Rhodospirillum rubrum ATCC 11170: one gene and its partner. The protein of the gene in region 1 interacts with the protein of each later gene in a pairwise test. Links are inferred from orthologs where the notes say so. Each region holds a gene or a part of one and is shown on either strand. Other genes may lie near its edges.

Region 1 (5,643 bases):
CACCCTGCGCCTGTTCGAGGTGCTGCGCGATCTGGCGGCGGCGGGCAAGGGCATCATCTATGTCACCCACCGTCTGGCCGAGGTCTTCACCATCGCCGACAGCTATACGGTGTTCAAGGACGGGGCGCGGATCGAAACCGGCCGGGTCGCCGACATCACCCGCGAAAAGCTGATCGAATCGATGATCGGCGGCGCCATCGAAGGCGAATACGTCAAAGAGAACGTGCCCAGCGACCGGCCTTTGCTCGATGTGCGCGGCCTCAGCCGGGCGCCGTGGTTCGATCGGGTGAGTTTCACCCTGCATGCCGGCGAGATCCTCGGCATCTATGGTCTGGTCGGCTCGGGCCGCAGCCAGCTTCTTGATACCATCTACGGCCTTTATCCCGCCGATGCGGGAACGGTGTGGGTGGAGGGGCGCGAGATCCGCCCGGGACGGGTGCGCGCGGCCCTGGGCGCGGGGATCTCCTATGTCACCGAGGACCGCAAGCATAGCGGTCTGGTGCTCTGCGCTTCGGTCGGCGACAATCTTTCGCTGTCGCAACTGCCCCATATCCAGCGCTTCGGCTTCATCCGCACCGCCCTGGAACGGGCGGGCATCGACGATTCGATCGCCAAGATGCGGATCAAAACGCCGGGGCCCGAGCAGATCGTGCGCAACCTCAGCGGCGGCAATCAGCAAAAGGTCGTCTTCGGCCGCTGCACCTCGATCGGCCCCAAGGTTCTGCTGCTTGATGAACCGACGCGCGGCGTCGATGTCGGCGCCAAAAAGGAAATCTACCGCTTCGTCTCCGATTTCACCAAAGCCGGCGGCGCGGTTCTGATGGTGTCTTCGGAACTCGACGAGATCACCGGCATGAGCGATCGCATCATCGTCATCAAAAAGGGCGCCCATGTCGCCGAATTCCCCCGGGAAGAGACGACGCAGAAGGCCCTGATGATGGCCGCCGTCTAAAGAAGGCTCCGCCCCTCCCCGCCACCCTTCCAAACAATAATAAGAACACGAAAAACCAAATGGGACACCCCTTGATGCACATCACCCAGCCGGCCGCCAAGGCCCCGATCTCCTTGCGAAAGTACGGAATCGTCTTCGCATTTCTCGGGCTCTGCGTGTTGGTCAGCGCGCTCTGCCAGCTCAAGGTGGTCCAGGGCGCCTGGCCCGAGAACACCTTCCTGACCGTCAATAATCTGATGCTGATCTTGCATCAGATATCGGTGAACGGCGTCCTTGCCGTCGGCATGACCTTCGTCGTCATCTCGGCCGGCATCGATTTGTCGGTGGGCTCGGTCCTGGCCTTTTCCGGGATGATGGCCGCCTCGATGGCCACCCGCTCGGTCGGGGTGACGCCATGGAGCGACACCTATCCGGTGATCTTCCCGATCATCGCCGCCCTGGGCGTCGGCGCGCTGTGCGGCGGCTTAAGCGGCTGGATCATCGCCCGTTTCCGCATCCAGGCCTTCATCGCCACCCTGGGCATGCTGCTGGCGGCGCGCGGCTTCACCATGTCGGTCACCGGCGGCAATCCGATTTCGGGCCTAAGCCCGGATTTCCGCTGGTTCGGCACGGGCAAGCTGTTCGAGGTGATCCCGGTGCCGGTGGTCATCCTCGCCCTGGTCTTCCTTCTGGCCTGGGTGATCCTCAATAAAACGGTCTTTGGCCGCTACGTCTATGCCGTTGGCGGCAACGAGAAGAGCGCGCGCACCTCGGGCATCAACACCGGGGCGATCCTCATCTGGGTCTATGTGGTCGCCGGCTTCCTGGCCGGCGTGGCCGGGGTGATCCTGACCGCCAAGACCGGGTCGGCCCAGACCAGCGCCGGCAGTTCCTATGAACTTGACGCCATCGCCGCCGTGGTCATCGGCGGCGCCAGCCTGGCCGGCGGCGTCGGCCGGCTGACGGGTACGTTTTTCGGGGCCCTGATCATCGGCGTGATGAACAACGGCCTCGATATCCTGGGGGTCCAGAGCTTCTACCAGCTCATCATCAAAGGCGGACTGATCGTTGTCGCCGTGATCCTCGACCCCTCAAGAAAACAGGCTGGTTGAAACCGGCCGTCCTTCCCGTGACGCCTATCACCAAAACCGATAACGAGGATTGGTCCATGAAGAAGCTTCTTCTTACCGCCTGCGCCGCCGCCGCCCTGCTCTCGGCCTCGGCCGCGATGGCCGCCGACGCCCCCAAGGCGCGCATCGCCGTGCTGATGTATGGCAATAAGGCCGAATTCGTCCAGTTGATGGAGCGCTATGGCAAGGAGCATCCCGCCGTGAAGGCCGGGATCGCCGAGGTGACGTTCTATGACGGACGCTATGACGCCGCCGTCCAGAACGATCAGGCGCAGATGGCGATCAACACCAAGCAGGACGCCATCGTCGTCAACCCGATGGACTATGAAGCCAACATCGATATCGCCACCAACGCCAAGATGGCCGGGATCCCGGTGGTGGTGACCAACGCCCGCCTCAACACCGACGAGATGACCGCCGAAGTGGTCTCCGACGACGTGCTCGGCGGCTATCTGGAAGCCAAGGACGTGCTGACCAAGCTTGGCTGCAAGGGCAACGTCGTGATCATCGAGGGGCCGAAGGGCGGCTCGGGCGAGATCCAGCGTGGTCAGGGCAACGAAAAGGCCCTGGCCGAATGCCCGGCCGGCGCGGTGAAGGTGCTCGAGCGCAAGACCGCCAATTGGTCGCGCGCCGAGGCCCTTGATCTGATGCAGAACTGGCTGAGCAAGCACCCGGGCAAGATCAACGGCGTCATCGGCCAGAACGATGAAATGGCGCTCGGCGCCATCGAGGCGATCAAGGCCGCCGACCTCAACGTCAAGGATTTCGCCATCGCCGGCATCGACGGCGTGACCGATGCCCTGCACGCGGTCAAGGCCGGCGAGATGACCTCGATCCTTCAGGACGCCCGTGGCCAGATCCAGGGCAGCATCGACGTCGCCCTGCGCGCCGTGAAGGGCCCCGACTACAAGCCGATGTCGCCGATCTGGGAACAGTACAAGGCCGACCTCGCCTGGGCCGATGGCCAGTCCAAGCGCTATGACATCCCCTGGACCGTGGTGACCACGGCCAATGTCGACGAGCTGCTGAAAGACCGCAATTAAGGTCTTCCGCCAAGACTGACTAAAAAACGCCCCCGTTCGCCGATCCGCGAGCGGGGGCGTTTTCGTTGGAGCGATCCGGCCGCCCGTCGCCCGCGCCGCGGCATAGCGCACGGGGGGGCCTCTTCCAGGGCGCGGCGGATGGCGATGGCCTCGGCCAGGGCCGACAGCGGGATGCGGGTTGAAAACCCACGATAAGCCGCAGGGCGCCGGCGGGGTCAATTTACCCCCCGGGCCGGCACAGAAACGGAGTGAACGCTTGGGAAGGGCCGCATAATCAAAGGAGTTGTCAGAGCGATGCCTGACAACTCCTTTGAAAGGCTGGCTGGGGGACCTGGATTCGAACCAGGACTAACGGAGTCAGAGTCCGTGGGTCTACCGTTAACCTATCCCCCACCAGGGATGCGCGGCGCAATATGTCCGCGAGGGCGCTGTATCTACCACGGGTCTTTCGGACTGGCTACTGAAAAATGCGCTCTTTTTCCATTTCCTGAACACCAGTTAAGACAATTATCCAAAGGGGCTTTGCCGAGCGTGATCGGGTCGCCTAAACTGAGAGTCCAGCGAGCCGGGCGAGTTCCTTTCATGCGGCGGGGTTTTGTCCCCGCCCACCAGAAGCCTCCGCCCCTTTAGCCCCACCCCAAGGAGCCGGAGTGACCCAGATCATCGGGTTCCCTGAAGAGATGCGCGACAAGGCCTCGGATGGTGGCGGCGGTAACGCGCTGTCCGCCCCCTTTGGCCTGCCGACGCGGGAGGCCGAGGATGGCCGGACCTATGGGGCGCTCGACCTTGGCACCAACAACTGCCGGCTCTTGATCGCCCGCCGCCAGCGCGACGGGTTCAAGGTGATCGATTCCTTTTCAAGGATCACCCGCCTGGGCGAAGGATTGGGCGCGCGCGGGCGCTTCGCCCCGGCCGCCATCGACCGCACCCTGGCCGCCCTGACGGTTTGCGCGAGCCGCATGGAACGCCACGGCGTCAGCCTGTCGCGCTGCGTGGCCACGGCGGCGTGCCGCCTTGCCCGCGATACCACGCCTTTCCTTGAGCGGGTGCGCGCCGAAACCGGTCTGGCGGTCGAAGTGATCAGCGCCGACGAGGAGGCCCGCCTCGCCCTGGCCGGCTGCGCGCCGCTGCTTGAGTCGCGCGGGGTGCCGACCCTGTTGTTCGATATCGGCGGCGGCAGTACCGAACTGACCCTGGTCGAGGTCGAGAATACGCCGGCCGGGCCGATGCCCGGGGCGGTGCGGGCGATGGAAAGCCTGCCGCTCGGCGTCGTCACCATGGCCGAGGCGGTGGGCGGCGGCCATCTGTCGGCCCGCCTGCATGCCGATATCGTCACCCATGTCCGCGAACGCCTGCGCCCCTTCGATATCACCCATGGCATCTCCGACCGGGCGGCGCGCGGCGATCTGTCGTTGCTTGGCACCAGCGGCACCGTCACCACCGTCGGCGCCGTCGCCCTTGGGCTGACCCGCTATGACCGGGCCCGGGTCGACGGCTTGACCCTGCCGATCCACGCCGTCAAGGAAGTGGGCGCCCGCCTGCTGGATATGACCCCGCAGGCGCGGGCCGCCCACCCTTGTATCGGCCGCGACCGCGCCGATCTTGTTCTGGCGGGCTGCGCCATCCTGGAGGCCATCTTGTCCACTTGGCCGGTTCCGCGCGTGCGGGTCGCCGATCGCGGCATCCGCGAGGGGCTGCTGATGACCCTGATGGGCGCGCGGGGCCCCGGTGATTTCACCGAGGTCCGCGATAGCGACGATCCGCCGCTGGCCGATGATAAAATCCTGCCGCCGCTGGCCGACGACCTGCCGCAGCCGCCCCCTTCCCCCGAGTCTGGAGTCACCCCATGAGTTCCGCCGAAGGCCCCAAGTCGGGGGGCGGGTCCAAAGGATCCAAATCCGAAGCCAGTTCCCGCGTTCGCGGCTCGGCCCCCACCGGATCGCGTGACCTGTTCGTTCGCGTCCGCACCGCCAAGGGCCGCAAGGCCTCGTCGACCCGCTGGCTGCAGCGCCAGTTGAACGACCCCTATGTGCTTGAAGCCAAGCGCCAGGGATTGCGCTCGCGCGCCGCTTTCAAGCTGATCGAGCTTGACGAGCGCTTCACCCTACTCAAGCCCGGCATGCGCGTCGTCGATCTTGGCGCGGCGCCGGGCGGCTGGACGCAGATCGCCGTTGAACGCACCCGCTCGCTCCACCCCAATGGCGGAAAAGTCGTTGGCATGGATATCCTTGAATGGGAGGGCGTGGCCGGGGCCACCTGCCTGACCCATGATTTCATGGATGACGCCGCCCCCCTGATGCTCAAGGGCGCCATGGACGGCGCGGTCGATCTGGTGCTGTCGGACATGGCCGCCCCGACCACCGGCCACCGCCAAACCGACCACCTGCGGGTCATGGGCTTGGCCGAGGCGGCGTGGTATTTCGCCGAAGAGGTTCTCGCCCCGGGCGGCGCCTTCGTCTGCAAGGTGTTCCAGGGCGGAACCGAAGGCGCCCTACTCACCCGCATGAAGAAGATGTGCGAGGTGATTCGCCACGCCAAG
Region 2 (16,518 bases), 3.1 Mb from region 1 along the record:
ACGGGGCGGGAATGGTCGAACAGACCGTTCTCGCCCTGTTGCTTTTGGCGGCTTGCGTCTTTGTTTCGAAAGGGGGGGGCTTGCTACGCGGGGATCTTTACGGCCGGGGCATCCTTGGGCAAAGGAGCCCCGGCCAAAGATCGTTCTGGGTAGCGGTCAGAGGCTGTTAAGCCTGAAGCGTCCGGAGGTGGGGTAGGGGGCAAAGAACAAGAGGTATGGCTTTAAGCATTGAAAGCATGGGCGGTCCAGAGGGCGGATCCCCTGGGGTGGATATCGGGTTTCTGAAGGGCGGATCCTTCTGAGACCGTCGATATAATTAGAATGCCTCAAAGCGAGAGAAGTTGCAAAGACATAGTTGGGGGGTCAGCTAATTTTTTTCCCTCCATCGGAAAGAGCGGCGATCCTCTGGGTGTGTGCTCCCCTAAGGCCTTGTTTCCAAATAAAAACGCGCCAGAGGAATCGTCTCTGGCGCGTTTTGATCAAGGGCTGGAGGACCGGATCAACCCCGGCGGGAGGGTCGGGTTCTCCGGCCGGGCGCTGGTCCGCCCGGCCGGAAGGACGCCTGAGAGCCAAGCAAATCGTCGTCGCACTCTGCTGCGGAGTGCTGGGGATTTGCCTTAGCGGACGGCCGGCGCCGTCGGGTCGGCGGCCGGTGGCAGGCCTTCGGGACGGCCGACGACGACGGCGGTCAGCTGATCGGGGGTCATCAGCCGCTTGGCCACCCGGCGCAGATCGTCCGTGGTCAAAGCCAGGATCTCGGCGTTGCGACGATCGATGTAATCGGCGGGAAGGTCGGTCATCCGCATCGAGGCGAGGATGGCGGCCACCGCCTCGGTCGAGGTGAAGCGCAGCGGCCAGGCGCCGGTCAGATAGGTCTTGGCATCGGCCAGTTCCTGATCGGTCGGGCCGCTTTCGGCCATGCGCGCCCATTCCGCCCGCATCACCGCCAAGGACTCGCCCAGGCGGGCGTTCTGCGTCGCCGTGCCGGCCAGCCAGAGGCCGACGGTGCGGAAGGGGTAAAGGGTGCTATAGACCGAATAGGCGAGGCCGCGTTTCTCGCGCACCTCGTTCATCAGCCGGCTGTTGAAGCCGCCGCCGCCCAGAATGTAGTTGAGCACATAGGCGGCCTGCCAATCGGCATCCTCGCGCTTCAAACCGCCCTGGGCAAGCAGGGCGATGCTTTGCGGGATGTCGCGGTCGATCACCGTCGTCGTTCCGGCAAGGCGCGGGGTGGGGACGGGCAGGGGCGGCTGATCGCCGGTGGCGGGCAGGTCGCCGAAGGTCCGCTCGAGCAGGGCGCTTAGGTGCTCGGGCGTGATATCGCCGGCCACGCCGATCGCCAACCCCTGGCGGACCAATTGGCGCCGCACGAAGCCGCGCAGGTCGTCGGCGGTGATGGCGCGCAGGCCCTCTTCGCTGCCCTGTTCGTCGAAGGCATAGGGGCTATCGGCGAAGACGGCGGCGAACAACGCCTTGCTCGCCAGGGTCTGCGGATCGGCCTCGCCCATGCGGACGGCGGTCATCACCTGGGCGCGGATGCGGTCAACCGGCTCGGCGTCGAAACGCGGTTCGTGAAGGGCCAGACGCAGCAGCGCGAAGGCGTCCTCAAGGGTGGCGGTAGTGGTCTTCAACGAACCCGAAAAGCTGTCGCGCCCGGCGTCGAAGCGCAGCTCGATCGCCTGATCCTCCAGGCGGGCACGGAAGGCTTGCGAGTCATAGGGCCCGGCCCCCTCGTCAAGCAGGCCCGAGGCGAGCGTCGCCAGTCCCCGGCGATCGGCGGGGTCGCTGACCGCGCCGCCGGGAAGAATGAAGCTGAGCGAGACGATGGGCAGGGTCGGATCAGCTAGCAGATAGGCGGTGACGCCCGAGGGGGTGGTGACGGTCTGAACCGGCGTGGCCTGGGCGGAGAAGGCCCCCCAGGGCGCGACGAGCAGAACAAGGGCAAACAGCAGGCGCTTCATCGCGATCAACTCCGCGGCTCGGGAAGAAGGAAGCCGGTCACCGAACGGTCGCGCCGGCCAAGCACGGCGCGGGCGGCGGCGCTCACCTGTTCGGGGGTGACGGCCTTGATACGCTCGGGCCAGGATTCGACCTGGGCCACGGAACTGCCGGTGGTCAGGGCCTCGCCCAGCGCCCGGGCGCCTTCGGAAAGCGAATCGCGGGCATAGACCAGACCGGCGGTCAGGCGGCGCTTGGCGTCATCGACCTCGTCGGCCTTCACCCCCTGATCAAGCAGGCTGGCGACTTCGGCATCGACGGCGGCGACCAGATCGGCCATCGCCACCCCGTCGCGCGGGCTGGCGTACAGGCCGAAGCTGCCCCAATCCAGGGCCTCGCCGCGATACCAACTGCCCGCCGAAACGGCCATGCCGCGCTCGATGACCAGATGCTTATACAGCCGGCCGCTGGAGCCGCCGCCGAGGATCTCGTCGAGAACCTCCAGGGCGTCGGCCATGCCCTGGGGATCGAAGGCGGCCGAGGGCGCCACATAGCGCCGCGAGAACGACGGCTGGGCGACCTGGGCGTGATGCATGGTGATGACGGTTTCGGCCGGCGGCGGCAGGGCGCGCAAGGGATCGCGCAAGCTGGCGCGCTGGGGCGTGTCGCGCCGGGGCAGGGCGCCATAGGTGCGCTCGGCCAAGGGCTTCAATTCCGCCGCCGTGATGTCGCCCGCCACCACCAAGATGGCGTTGTTGGGCGCGTAATAGCGGTCATAGAAGGCCAGGGCGTCGGCCCGGGTCAGGGCCATCAGCTCGGGTTCCCAGCCGATGATCGGGTTCTTATAGGGGTGGGTGCCCCATAGCGCCTGACCGATGCGTTCGGACAGCAGTTCGCCCGGTTCGTTATCGGTGCGCGAGCGCCGTTCCTCGCGCACCACCTGGCGCTCGGTCTGGAAGTCCTCCTCGCTCAGCCGCAGATTGGCCATGCGATCGGCCTCCATCTCCATGACCATCGGCAGGCGGTCCTTGGCGATGGACTGGAAATAGGCGGTGAAGTCGGAACTGGTGAAGGCGTTGTCCTGGCCGCCGTTGCGGGCGACGATCTTGGAGAATTCGCCCGGCGGAATGGTCGGCGTGCCCTTGAACATCAAGTGTTCGAGCAAATGGGCAAGCCCGGATTTCCCCGCCGGCTCGTCGGCGGCGCCGATCTTGTACCACACCATGTGGTGAACCACCGGCACCCGGTGGTTGGGGATCACCACCACCTCCATGCCGTTTGGCAAGGTGAAGGTCTCGGGATTGAAGACCTGGGCGCGGGCTAGGGCCGGCAGACCCAGAACCACGAGCACGATCAGGGCCCCCAGGCGTGAGCCCGGTCCCCGGAAACCAAAGCGTCTTTTGATCATCGGTCAAAATCTCTTTCTTGCGGCCGCGACGGCGCCGATATGGGACACCGCGATCACGGCCACAATGGGGCCGCCTGCCGGCGATCCGCCGGCCGCCCCCCCCCATTCCCCGGCTCTTTGGATCTGCGGGCTTTCAACGGCGAAGCGTGTTGCCTATGTTTGGCCTGCCGCGTCCCCCGGCGCGCCTTGAAAACCCTGCCCCGGATCCCCCATGCCCCAGCTTTCCCCGCCCACCGATCGCCATCGCGAGATCGGATTTCCCGAGTTCGTCGGCTTGATGGCGATGCTGATGGCGCTGACGGCGTTGTCGATCGACGTCATGCTGGTTGCCCTGGCCGATATCTCGTCGGACTACTTTTTGGCCGATGCCAATGACCGCCAGTTGGTCATCACCGCCTATCTGCTGGGGTTCGCCGTCGGCCAGCCGGTCTGGGGGCCGCTGTCGGACCGCATCGGCCGCAAGCCGGTGCTGATCGCCGGGCTGGTGATCTATGGCCTGGGCTGCCTGGGCGCCATGGTGTCGCCCAGCTTCGAAACCCTGCTCGCCGCCCGGCTGGTCCAGGGACTGGGCGGCGCCTCGCCCCGGGTGATGACCATGGCCGTGGTCCGCGACCGCTATGCCGGCAGTGGCATGGCCCGGGTGATGTCGCTGTTGATGATGATCTTCATCATCGTGCCGATCCTGGCGCCGACCATGGGCAGCGCGGTGATGGCCTTCGCCCCCTGGCACTGGCTGTTCGGCTTCATGATGGTTTTCGATCTCATCGTGCTGGTCTGGACCCTGACCCGGCTGCGGGAAACCCACCGGCCCCAGCGCCAACTCGCCCCGTCCTTGGGCGGGCTGCTGGAAACCCTGCGTGTCGTCGTCAGCAACCGCCAGACGGTGGGCTATACGGTGGCCTTCGGCTTCATGATGGGCAGTCTGATGGGCTATGTCGGCACCGCCCAGCAGGTTTTCGTCGAGGTTTATCACGAGGTCGAGCTGTTCCCGATCCTCTTTGGCGCCATCGCCTCGGCCATCGCCGCCGCCTCGATCATCAACGCCCGTTTCGTGACGCGGATCGGCTCGCGGCGGATGTCCCATGCCGCCTTGCTGGGGTTCGTCGCCGTCGGGCTGGTGACGGCGGCCTTCGGCTTCCCGGCCAAGCCGCCGCTTGCCCTGTTCATGGCGGCCCTGGGCATCCAGTTCTTTTGCTTCGGCCTGATCGGGCCGAATTTCAACGCCATGGCGATGGAGCCGATGGGCCGGGTCGCCGGGGCCGCCTCGTCGTTCGTCGGCTTTTACTCCACCGCCGCCAGCGCCTTTCTGGGATGGGCGGTCGGCCAGCAGTTCGACGACAGCGTCCGGCCGCTGATGATGGGCTTCGCCGGCTTTGGCATTCTCGCCCTGGTCTGCGTGCTGGTCACCGAGCGCGGCCGGCTGTTCCGTCGCGCCGCCGCCTAACCTTTCGCCTCGTCCTCGGGCTTGCGCAGGATATAGGTGTCCATGATCCAGCCCTTGGCTTGGCGCGCCCGCTCGCGGCGGGCGAGGATCGCCTCGGAGGTTTCGGCCAGCGGGCCGCTGATCAGGATTTCGTCGGGGGTGCCGAGATAGGCCCCCCAATAGATCTCCAGATCGGTTTGGGTGAAGCGCTGGAAGGTGGCATTGCCATCAAGCAGAACCACGCTGTTGTGCAGGCTCGCCGGATCGGCGGTCTCCAGGCGGCGGCCGGTGGTGATCTCGATCGATTCGCCGATGCGGTTGAGCGGGATGCGGTGGCGGGCGGCCAGGGCCTGAACGGCGGTGATGCCGGGAAGGACGTCGTAGTCAAAGGACGCGCCCTCTTCGCCGCTTAAGCGGGCGAGGATCTGCAAGGTGCCGTCATAAAGTCCGGGATCGCCCCAGACCAGAAAGGCGCCGTGGCCCTCTTCGGTCAACTCATCGGTGATCAGGCGGCGAAAGATCGCCAGCCGCTCGGCGTACCAGTCTTCGACCCCGTCGCGGTAGGAGGCGCTGGTATCGCGAACCGGGCTGGGAACGGTGACGACGCGGTAGCGGCCGGGGGTGGCGTGGCGGTCAAGAATGGTGCGGCGCAGGGCCAGCAACTCGTCCTTGCCCCGCCCCACCTTGTCGAGAAAAAAGAAGACATCGACCTCGGCGATCCGTCGCGCCGCCCGCAAGGTCAGGCAGTCGGGATCGCCCGGGCCGATGCCGATGATCGAAACGTGACGCATGGCGCAAGCGTCTCCTTTTGGCCGGCGGCTAATCCCCAGCCAGCAGCACTTCGATGCGCTCGCGGCCCTTGCCGATGTTCTTGCGTTTGAGGGCGAGCGGGCCGATTTCCCCGGTTCGCCGGGGGTGGGTGCCGCCGCAGGGCACGCGGGCGAAGCCCTCGATTTCCCAATAGCGGCGCTGGCTGGCCTCGTCGGAAAAGGCGGTGATGATCGGCAGGTCGCGGGCGATCACCGCCCCGCTCGATTCGAGCAGGCTGGGAAAGATCGGGGCGATCGAGCCCTCCCAGGTGAAGTCGATCCGCGCCTTGTCGGGGGCGATATGGGCGCCGGTCTTTTCCAGGGGGCCGAAATCGCGCATCACCAGTTCCAGAATGATCTCGGCGGCGAAATGCAGGCGCATCAGCCGGTAGCGGCGCGACCAGTCGAGAACCAGACCGACCGGGTCGCCCGGGCTTAGGCCGTGATCGGGGCCCAGGTCGTAGAGGATGGTCAGGCCATCCTTGCGCGCGCCCAACACGGGGCGGCCGCCGATCGTGCCGTGATCGCTTTCCTGGCCGCCTGAAAAGGCATAGAGGATGGTTTCGCCGACCATGACCTCGGGCCCCGCCACCCGGGTGACGCGGGTGTCGAGGGTTTGGCGATAGGGGTCGTCCCAGAACAGTTTATGGGTCATCGCGGTCCCTTGGATCCGGAGGGGGAGCCGGGTTTAGAAAATCCCTTCCAAGAACCCCTTCTCGCGCCGTTCGATGGTCGGGGTGCGGCCGTCGGTCACCGGCTTGCCCAGCGACTGGTTCTCGCGCAGGCGACGGTTTTCGGCCTCGGGGTCCACGGTGCTGCCGGGATCTTCCTCGGGGGCGCGCCAGAACACCAAACGATCGGTGAAGGTGCGTTCTTCGGCGCTGAGCGCCGAGGTTTCGCGGTTGACCACGGTGCGGATATCGGGAATGGCCCGGTCGGCGCCGGCCTTGGCCAGCAGCACCTGTTCGCCGTTTGACAGCCCGCCGGCCACCATCGGCGTCTCAACGCCGGTCAGGGCGGCGCGGGCCGAGTCGCGGGGGGTGACCTCCTGCGGGCGGGCGATGCCGGGCTGGGGCGGGCGCAGGTTGAAATCGGGCGGCATGGCCAGCGGCGCCCGGGTCACCACCTTGAACTCATCGGGGGGCTGGCGGTCGAGGCCAAGGCTTTTCTTGGCGTTGGAACAGCCGGAAAGGGCGAGCGGCGCCAGAAGGGCGGCGGCCACAAGAGTGCGTGCGAAGGGGTTCATGACGGACCTGCTTGCCTGATTCCGAGAAAGGACGGGTTCTTGTTACTCGCCTTGATGACCGGGCTCAACCCCCGGCCTTATCCGTGCCCACCGGCGGGCGATGGACCAGCGTATCGATCAGCAGGAGAATAGCACCGACGGTGATCGCCGCATCGGCGACATTGAAGGCCGGCCAATGATATCCGGCGATGCTGAGATCGACGAAATCGACCACCGCCCCGTGGATCAGCCGGTCGATGACATTGCCGATGGCGCCGCCGATGATCAGCGGCAGGGCCAGCCGCTGCCAGCGGGTTTCCGCCCGCCGCAGCCACCAAGTCAGGCTGCCGGCGATGACCAGGGCCAGCGCCGACAAGATCGCGGCATTCCATTCGCCGTGGTTGTTCATCACCCCGAAGCTGATGCCGCGATTCCACACCAGCACCAGATTGAAAAATCCGGTGACATCGATGACCCGGGGCGGGTCCATCACCCAGGTCAGGATCGCCCATTTGGTGGCCTGATCCAGGGCGATGACCAGGGCGGCGAGCGACAGGGCCGGGGCCATGGGCTCAGCCCGCCGTCAGCGAGGAAACGACCTCGTCGCAGCGCCCGCACAGGCCCTCGTGGGCGTGGGTGCCGACATCGGGCAGGATCTCCCAGCACCGCTGGCATTTCTCGCCCTCGGCCAGGGCGACGACCACGCCGACGCCGGCGACCTCGTCCAGGGTATAGGCGCCTTCGGGGATGGGCTGATCGGCGCTGTCGGTCAGGGTGATGTCCGAGGTGATGGAAATCTCGGCCATATCAAGGCCGGCGCAGGCGTTGAGCAATTCGGCCGGGGCATGGACGACCGGGGCGGCCTGCAGGCTGGCGCCGATGGTCTTATTGGCGCGCGCCACTTCCAGGGCGCCGGTGATCACCCGGCGCAGGCGGCGGACCTTGGTCCAGCGCTCGGCCAGGGCGTCGTCGCGCCAGTCGCCTGGAACCGTCGGGAAGCTTTGGAAATGGACGCTGTCGTCCTCGCTGGGGAAGCGGGTGAGCCAAGCCTCCTCGGCGGTGAAACACACGAAGGGCGCCAGCCATTTGACCAGACAATCAAAGACAGTGTCGATCACCGTGCGGCAGGCCCGCCGGCGCAGCGATCCGGCGCCGTCGCAATAAAGGGCGTCCTTGCGGATATCGAGATAGAACGCCGACAGGTCGACGGCGCAGAAGCCGTGCAACTCCTGGAACATCTCGTGGAAGCTGAAGGCATCGCAGCAGCCGCGTACCTTGACGTCGATCTCGCTCAAGCGGTGAAGCACCCAGCGCTCCAACTCGGGCATGGCGGCGATGTCGTCGATGCGCTCGGCCTTGTCGAAGCCGGCCAGGGCGCCAAGCAGGAAGCGCAGCGTGTTGCGCAGGCGGCGATAGGTATCGGTGGTCTGCTTGAGGATTTCCGGCCCAAAGCGGATATCGCCGGTGTAATCGGACGACACCACCCACAAGCGCATGATATCGGCGCCGACGCTGGAGACGACCTTTTGCGGGCTTTCGGCGTTGCCCTTGGACTTGGAAAGCTTGTCGCCCTTTTCGTCGAGCAGGAAGCCGTGGGTCAGCACCGCGTCATAGGGGGCGCGGCCGCGCGTGCCGCAGCTTTCAAGCAACGAGGTATGGAACCAGCCGCGATGCTGGTCCGAGCCTTCCAGATACAGATCGGCCGGCCATTTCAGATCGTCGCGGGCTTCAAGCACGAAGGCGTGGGTTGATCCGCTGTCAAACCACACCTCGACGATGTCGCGCACCGGCTCGAAGTTTTCGGGATCATGCTCGGCGCCCAGGAAGCGCCGGGGATCGCCGGTGAACCAGGCGTCGGCGCCTTCGGCTCCGAAAGCCTGGGCGATGCGTTCGGTGACGGCGGCGTCGCGCAGCGGCAGGCCATCGCGCTTGTCAACGAAGATGGCGATCGGCACGCCCCAGGAGCGCTGGCGCGACACGCACCAGTCGGGCCGGCTTTCGATCATCGCCCGGATGCGGTTGCGCCCTTGCGGCGGCACCCAGCGGGTCTCGTCGATGGCGGCCAGGGCCTTGTCGCGCAGGCCGTTCTTCTCCATCGAGATGAACCACTGCGGCGTGTTGCGGAAGATCAAGGGCGCCTTGGAGCGCCAGGAATGGGGATAGCTGTGGGTCAGGCTGCCCTGGGCGAGCAGGGCGCCGGCATCGATCATCGCCGCGACGATATCGGGGGCGACCTTGAACACATGCTTGCCGGCGAAGCCGGGCACGTGATCCATGTAAAGCCCATCGCCATCGACGGTGTCGGGCGGGGCGATGCCATTGGCCAGGCACAGGAAATAGTCGTCCTCGCCATGGCCCGGGGCCATATGGACGAAGCCGGTGCCCTGTTCGGTGGTGACGAACAGCCCCGACAGCAGCGGCACTTCGAAGTCATAGCCCTTGCCGGCCCAGGGATGGCGGCAGACGGTGCCGGCGAGGTCGGCGCCCTTGACGTGGGCGATTTCCTCGATCTCGGTGATCTTGGCCTGCTTGAGCACATCATCAAGCAGATCGGCGCAGACGGCGATGCGCTCGCCGGCGCGGGCCAGAGAGCCCTCGGCGGTGGCGGTGACGCGGAAGACCACGTAATCCATGCCGGGGCCATAGGCGACCGCCCGGTTGCCGGGCATGGTCCAGGGCGTCGTCGTCCAGATCACCACCGAGGCGCCCTCCAGGGCGGTCACCGGCGTGCGGATCACCGGGAAGCGGATCCAGATGGTGGTCGAGGTATGGTCTTGATATTCGACCTCGGCGTCGGCCAAGGCGGTCTTTTCGACCACCGACCACAGCACCGGCTTGGCGCCCTTATACAGGTCGCCCGCCATCAGGAACTTGCCCAACTCGCGCACGATCTGCGCCTCGGCGGCGAAGGCCATCGTCGTATAGGGCCGCTTCCAGTCGCCGGTGATCCCTAAGCGCTTGAATTCCTCGCGCTGGATGGCGATCCATTCCTCGGCGAACTGGCGGCATTCGCGGCGGAACTCGATCACGTCGATTTCGTCCTTGCGCCGACCCTGGGCGCGGTAGCGCTCTTCGATCTTCCATTCGATCGGCAGGCCGTGGCAGTCCCAGCCCGGAACGTAATTGGCGTCCTTGCCCAGCATCTGCTGCGACCGGGTGATGACGTCCTTGAGGATCTTGTTCAGCGCATGGCCATTATGCAGGTGGCCATTGGCGTAAGGGGGGCCATCGTGCAGCACGAACTGCTCGCGTCCCTTGGAGCGCTCGCGCAGCCGGGCGTAAATGTCCAGCTTCTCCCACCGGGCGAGAATGCCCGGTTCCTTTTCGGCCAGACCGGCCTTCATCGGGAAATCGGTGGTGGGCAGGAAGACGGTGGACTTGTAATCGGCTGTCATGGCGGAGGTCTCGGATCACGGGAAGCGGCGCCGGAAAAGGCGGGGCGCTGTGGTTCCAGGCGGGGTGCTGGGCCCCAAGGACGGCGCGAACCGCCATGGATACCCGACAAAGCGGCCCGCCTTCAACCGATTCATCGGAAAATCCCGCCTTAGTTGGCGCCTTAGTTAAGGGGCGGCGGGGGGGAGTCCGAACAGGGCGCGGGCTTGGGCGGCGTCCTGGCCGATCTGGGCCTTCAGGGCCTCAAGGCCCGGGAAGGTCTGTTCGGGGCGCAGGAAGTCGTGGAAGCGCACCCGCAGGTGGCGGCCGTAGAGATCAGGGCTGACATCGAACAAATGGACTTCAAGCAGGGCGTCGCCGTTATCAAACGTCGGGCGGCGGCCGAAGTTGGCCACGCCTGGGCGAAAGCGGGTCTGGGCGCCGTCATCAAGCCCGGCGGTGACCGCATAGACGCCGGCGCGCGGCCGCTGATAGTCGCCAAGCTTCAGGTTGGCGGTGGGGAAGCCGATGGTCCGTCCGCGCTTGTCGCCATGCTCGACCCGGCCTTCGACCTCCCAGGGATGGCCCAGAATTTGCGCCGCGGTGGTGACGTCGCCCTCTTGCAGGCAGGCGCGCACCCGGGTCGAGGAATAGATGGCGCCGCCCTCGTCCTTGACCGGGGCGACGGCGGTGACGCCAAAGCCGAGATCAAGCGCCATCTTCTGCAACAGGCTGACCGTGCCCTGGCGGCGGTGGCCAAAGGCGTAATCCTGGCCGACGACGACATGGGCGACATGCAGGCCCTTGACCAGCACCTCGGTGACGAACCATTCGGCCGAGCCCTTGGACAGCGCCTCGTCGAAGGCCTGGACATAAAGGAAATCGGCGCCTTCCTCGCTGATCAGATGGGCCTTCAGGCGGAAGGAGGTCAGGGTGAAGGGCGGCAGGTCGGGCTGGAAGAAGCGCCGTGGATGGGGGGCGAAGGTCATGACGCCAAGGGGCAGGCCCTGCTGGGCGGCGATGGCCCGGGCCGAGCCGATGACCCGCTGATGGCCACGGTGGACGCCGTCGAAATTGCCCAAGGCCAGCGAGCCCCCGAGCAGGGAGGCGGGTAGCTCGTAGGGATGGCGAAGGATACGCATGAGAGGATCGACCGACCGTCAGGGAAAAGAGCGGAGGGTAGAGGTAGGCGAAAGCGGCCGCGCGCGCAACAGCGGGGAAGACCCGGCGGGTCGCGACAAGGACCCGCCGGGGCGCGAAAAGTCGGCCGGGGGCTTAGCCGCGCGCGGGAACCATCACCGTCGCCTCGCCCTCGATCACCACCTTGCCGGCCACCGTGCAGGTGGTGCGGAAGGTGACGAATTTCTTTTCGGGAACCAGCCCGGTGACGGTGACGGTGGCGGTGACCGTGTCGCCGATGCGCACCGGTGCCTTGAACTTCAGCGATTGGTTGACATAGATGGCGCCCGGCCCGGGCAGGCGGGTGCCCAGCACGGCCGAAATGAAGCCCGCCGACAGCATGCCGTGGGCGATGCGGGTTTTGAAAACCGTGGTCTGGGCGTAGTCCTCGTTGACATGGGCGGGATTGGTGTCCATCGACAGGCCGGCGAACAGATAGATGTCTGACTCGCTGATGGTCTTGGCGAGGCTGGCACTCTGCCCTTCCTTGATGTCTTCAAAATAATGGAGGATCAGGTCGTCGGCGCTCATCTTGGTCTCCCTCTTCCTTTGGTGGGGCGCGCAGGCAGTGTAGCAGGCGCGGCGGGGATCGGACAGGGAAGGGCTGCAAGGGGGGGCGTGTTCTCGGCCAGATTGGGGCGAGGGAGCCAGGGTGCGGGCTCGGCCGGACAAAGCTTGCGCCGAGCGAGGGCGGGCAGGTCGCCGGGGGGCGGGAAGACGACCACCCGGAGAGTATCGATGTTTGATGGGGGCCGCGCCTATGGTGGTTTCAGGCGCGGCTTTCCCCGTAAAACCCCTGTCGCACAGCACCCCCCGGCGCCGATGATCGATGCCAGACGATCGACATGGACGATGGGGTAGATTTTTGGCGCGGATGGGGGCGTCATGACGGGGTGTCGTGTCCGTCGATCGGGAAACGCGGGAGCGCCCCAGGGTGCCGCTCGGCGCTGATCGCGGCGATCGGCCTAACCCGCCAGCCCTTCCTGAAGAAAGACCCCGCTATGTCGCTTTGCAACCACGGCCCCCGGGCCCTTCTCGCCGCCCTTGTCCTGCTCAGCCTTGGCGGCTGCGGGTCGTCCGAGCCGCAATGGCATAAGGCCGGAAGCGACGGGGCGCGGACGCGGGCGGATTATCGGGCCTGCCGGGCCCTGGCCGACGACGAGGCGATGCGCAAATCCGGCGCCATCCATGGCGAGGATGTCAGCGACATCGGCTCGTCGTCCGATCCGATGGCCCAGATGACCGCCTATGACGCCCGGCGGATCTTCCAGGGCGCCCTGGCGTCGTGCATGCGCCAGCGCGGCTATGCCAAGGGCGCCTCGCCCACCGCCGGTGCCGATGGCGCCGTCGAGGGGCTGAGGCGGTCCCTAAGCTGGTGACGGGTTAGCAAGTCCCGCGCACTCTGAACCAGAGTGCGACGACGATTTGCTGCCCTCTCAAGAGCCTAGGCGTTGACGTCGACGACCAGCCGGCCGCGCACCTGACCGGCCAGCATGCGGCTCGCCGCCGGCACCACCTCGGACAAAGGGATGGTGCCGGTGATCGCTGCGAGCTTATCGATATCGAGGTCGCGGGCGAGGCGGGCCCAGGCTTCCCGGCGCTGGGCGATCGGCCGGTAAACGCTGTCGACGCCGGCCAGGGTGACGCCGCGCAGGATGAAGGGGGCGACGGTCAGCGGCAGATCCATGCCCTGGGCCAGCCCGCAGGCGGCCACCGTGGCGCCATAGCGCAGGGCGGCGCAGACATTGGCCAGGGTATGACTTCCCACGGTGTCGATGGCGCCGGCCCAGCGTTCGCGCGCCAAGGGCTTGCCCGGGGCCGACAGCGTCGCGCGGTCGATGATCTCGCTCGCGCCCAGCGAACGCAGATAGGGGGCTTCGGCGGCCCGCCCGGTCGAGGCGACAACCCGGTAGCCCAGCTTGGCCAGCACCGCCACGGCGACGCTACCGACGCCGCCGGCCGCGCCGGTAACCAGGATCTCGCCCTGATCGGCGGTGACGCCCTGGCGTTCCAGGGCGAGCACGCAAAGCATGGCGGTATAACCCGCCGTGCCGATGGCCATGGCCTGGGCGGCGGTGAAGGGGGCCTGCAGCGGGATCAGCCAATCGCCGTTCACCCGGGCCTTTTGCGCCAGCCCGCCCCAATGGCTTTCCCCAACCCCCCAGCCGTTGAGCACCACGCTGTCGCCGGCCTTGAAGTCCGGATGGCGGCTGGTTTCGACGAAACCGGCGAAATCGATGCCCGGCACCATCGGGAACTGGCGGACCACCGGACCCTTGCCGGTGATCGCCAGGGCGTCCTTGTAGTTCAGCGTCGAATAAGACACCGCCACGGTGACATCGCCTTCGGGCAGGGCGTCGTCGGCCAGTTCGGTCAGCGCGGCATGGTGGCCCGCCTCGGTCTTTTCGATCAGCACGGCTTTGATCATCGGTCTGTCCTTGCGCATGGGGGATACGACGAACGTGATTAGACCAAACTGTACAAAACGCCCGGCTTTTTTGGCGGAATTTTTGATCTAAGGGGTGGGGCTTGCCAGCAGGCCGCCCATCACCTTGTGGCGCACCGAAAGGCCGTTTTCGGCTTCGCCGCGCGGGGCGAGGTCCCACAGCCATCTTTGGCCATCGATGCGCGGGCGGGCGCCAAACAGCAGATCGAAGCGCTGGGGGCCGCCGGGGGCGCCGCGTTCCTCGCGTTCGAAATCGCTGATCAGGCAAACCCGGCCCCGGCAGCGGCCAAGGGCTTCGAGATGGGCCTCGATCAGGGCGCGCGACAGGCGGTCTTGGGTATCAAGATCGGCGCCGTGGCGATCAAGCCAAAGCCTAGGCGCCATGGCCAATTGACTGAGCAGATTGGCCGAGATCACCAGATCGGCCGCAAGAACGGCTTCGGGAAAGGGGGCCGGCCTTGGAACATCGGGCGCTTGCCCGCGCGCTCCGCCCTTTTGCGCCGCTAAGGTCGCCAGCACGCCGCCCAGGTCGTGGGCTTGCCAGAGGGCGCCGGCATGACCAGCCCGGGCGCGCACGGCGCGCGGAACCACGGCATCGATCAGCAGCACTTGGTCGAAGCGGCGGGTCAGGGCGTCGAAGGGCACGTCCAGCAACCAACCCGCCCCGAGCACGGCGACGCTGCCGGGGTTGGCGACGGTTTGGCAGGCGGTAAGGATGGTTTGGTGACAGGCGGCAAGATGGGGGGCCCAGGCCTTGGCCTGACGGCGGGCCCGGGCGCGCACCGCCACCACCTCGGCCACCACGCCCAAACGCCGCGCCTCAAAAGAGGCGGGCGTCAGGACGCTGGTGAGCCATTCGGCGATCACGGTTGGTCGCCAGAGGTCTGGCTTAAACCGGCGCGGGCTGTTTGACGGCGCTGCGCAGGGCGGCCTGGGCGGCGGCCAGTCGGGCGATCGGCACCCGGTAGGGGGAGCACGAAACGTAATCCAGGCCGACCGACTGGCAGAAGCTGATCGACTGCGGATCGCCGCCATGTTCGCCGCAGATGCCAAGCTTCAGAGTACGGATTCGAGATCCACCTGGGCCGGGTGCTGGACCACAACCGGGATAAGAAAGCCGCCCCCGCGCGATCCTCTCGCCAGGGGGCCGCATAAGGTGCCCCTTTCAGGGCAGGCTTGCCGCCAGCCCCCTGGGCCGTTACCTGTCGCATGGTGCCGGACCGCTCCGTTTTGCTGAACCGAAGACCAGCTTGCAGATCGCCGCGAACAGCCAGACGCCGCCCGCACCGTACAACATCACCCAGTCGAAGCCGTGAACCAGGGACTGGCGGACAAGCGCGATCGGCAGGCCGGCCCCGGCCGCCACCGCCTCCCCCCCGGCGGCGACGCTTTCCGCCAGCAGTGACAACTCGTCCCCGGTCGCGGCGGGCAACAGCCGTTCCAGCCCTGCCTGGGTTCCTTGCAGCAGGATGAAACCCATTAGGGCGATGTTGATCGCCAGGGCGATCATGCTGGCGCTCATGTTCATGCCCGAGGCCATGCCGGCCCGTTCCGGCGGCAGGGCGGCCGAGGCGGTGTTGGTCGCCGTGGTGTTGGCCAGCCCCAGGCCGCTTCCGGCAAGGATGCAGCCGGGCAGCATGTCCACCCAGCTTGCATCTCCCCCAAGGGCCGCCGCCCGCATCAGGACGAAACCGCACCCGATGATCACCAGCCCCAGGGGAATGACCACCTGTGGTCCGAAATGCAGCAATAACCGCTCGGCAATCGGCGGCGCCAGCAGCGGCGGCAAGGTATAGGCCAGCAGGCACAGCCCGGCGTCCAGGCTGTCCAGACCCAGGACGCCCTGGAAATAGACCGGCAGGTAGATGATGAACGGCCAGAAGCTGAAGTTCATGCCCGCTGACGCCAGCAGCGCGCCCGAGAAATTCGTGGTGCGGAAAGCGGTGAAGTCGAACATCGGCCGGGCCACCCGCGTTTCGACCACCACGAACGCGCTGAAACAGGCCACGCCCAGTGCGGCAAGCGCTAGCCCGGAGATGTCTCCGGGCCCCGGCATACGCCCGCGCGTGATCAGATAGACCAGGCAGAATACGGCCAGCGACAATGTCACCATCCCCGCGACGTCAAGGCGCAGGGCGTGCGGATCGGTGCTTTCCTCGACCCCCACCTGGATCAGGATCACCGCGACCGCCGCCAGGATCACATGGACCAGGAACACCCATTCCCATCCCAGAACCACCGCCGTCAGCCCGCCGATCAACGGCCCGAATCCCAGGCCGACGCCGAAGGTCACCCCCCACCAGCCGAAAGCAAGCGCTCGTTCCCGTCCGTCGCGGAATTGCTGGGACAACACCGCGATCTGACAGGTGAGCAACGCCGCCGCCGCCGCGCCCTGAAGCGCGCGGGCGCCGATCAGCATCGATGGGCTGTCGGCCAGCCCGCAAGCCAGCGACGCGACGCCGAACACAACCTGTCCCGCCAGAAAGACCCGCTTGCGGCCAAAGCGGTCGGCCAAGGCCCCCATGGCCATCAGACAGGCGGTCATGGCGGTGGTGTAGGCGTTCATCACCCACTGCAGTTGCCGGAAATCAGCCGAAAAAAGCTGTTCCAGCGTCGGCAGGATGGTCGGGACGCTTGATATCTCCAATCCGAACATCAAGGCAGACAGGCAGACAGCCGACAGGGCGACCTGATTCCTGGACGACGTGGAATGAAGCA

Evidence for each region.
Region 2: the proteins of RRU_RS01300 (region 1) and ileS interact in binary tests that used the Escherichia coli proteins (3 or more experiments, as listed by UniProt). The link is inferred for Rhodospirillum rubrum ATCC 11170 from one-to-one orthologs.

What each region holds. Positions count from the first base shown.
Region 1 is NC_007643.1:304,760-310,402, reverse strand. The notes cover bases 1,286-4,101. They hold RRU_RS01300 (substrate-binding domain-containing protein), read left to right. Parts: upstream 1,286-2,099; coding sequence 2,100-3,104; downstream 3,105-4,101. Other genes in these bases: RRU_RS01290 (Ppx/GppA phosphatase family protein), read left to right, coding at 3,755-4,101; RRU_RS01305 (ABC transporter permease), read left to right, coding at 1,286-2,043. Also shown: RRU_RS01310 (sugar ABC transporter ATP-binding protein), read left to right, coding at 1-952; more of RRU_RS01305, read left to right, coding at 1,012-1,285; more of RRU_RS01290, read left to right, coding at 4,102-4,954; RRU_RS01285 (RlmE family RNA methyltransferase), read left to right, coding at 4,951-5,643. UniProt on the Escherichia coli protein: Part of the ABC transporter complex RbsABC involved in ribose import. Binds ribose. Also serves as the primary chemoreceptor for chemotaxis.
Region 2 is NC_007643.1:3,409,476-3,425,993, reverse strand. What follows is about bases 7,176-10,512. They hold ileS (isoleucine--tRNA ligase), read right to left. Parts: upstream 10,199-10,512; coding sequence 7,376-10,198; downstream 7,176-7,375. Other genes in these bases: RRU_RS15315 (bifunctional riboflavin kinase/FAD synthetase), read right to left, coding at 10,364-10,512; lspA (signal peptidase II), read right to left, coding at 7,176-7,371. Outside these bases: RRU_RS15355 (M16 family metallopeptidase), read right to left, coding at 618-1,961; RRU_RS15350 (M16 family metallopeptidase), read right to left, coding at 1,967-3,346; RRU_RS15345 (multidrug effflux MFS transporter), read left to right, coding at 3,558-4,790; cobF (precorrin-6A synthase (deacetylating)), read right to left, coding at 4,787-5,560; RRU_RS15335 (alanyl-tRNA editing protein), read right to left, coding at 5,589-6,233; RRU_RS15330 (DUF3035 domain-containing protein), read right to left, coding at 6,267-6,824; more of lspA, read right to left, coding at 6,889-7,175; more of RRU_RS15315, read right to left, coding at 10,513-11,317; RRU_RS15310 (MaoC family dehydratase), read right to left, coding at 11,451-11,885; RRU_RS15305 (hypothetical protein), read left to right, coding at 12,356-12,733; RRU_RS15300 (MDR family oxidoreductase), read right to left, coding at 12,799-13,782; RRU_RS15295 (hypothetical protein), read right to left, coding at 13,870-14,667; RRU_RS15285 (MFS transporter), read right to left, coding at 14,999-16,518. UniProt on the Escherichia coli protein: Catalyzes the attachment of isoleucine to tRNA(Ile). As IleRS can inadvertently accommodate and process structurally similar amino acids such as valine, to avoid such errors it has two additional distinct tRNA(Ile)-dependent editing activities.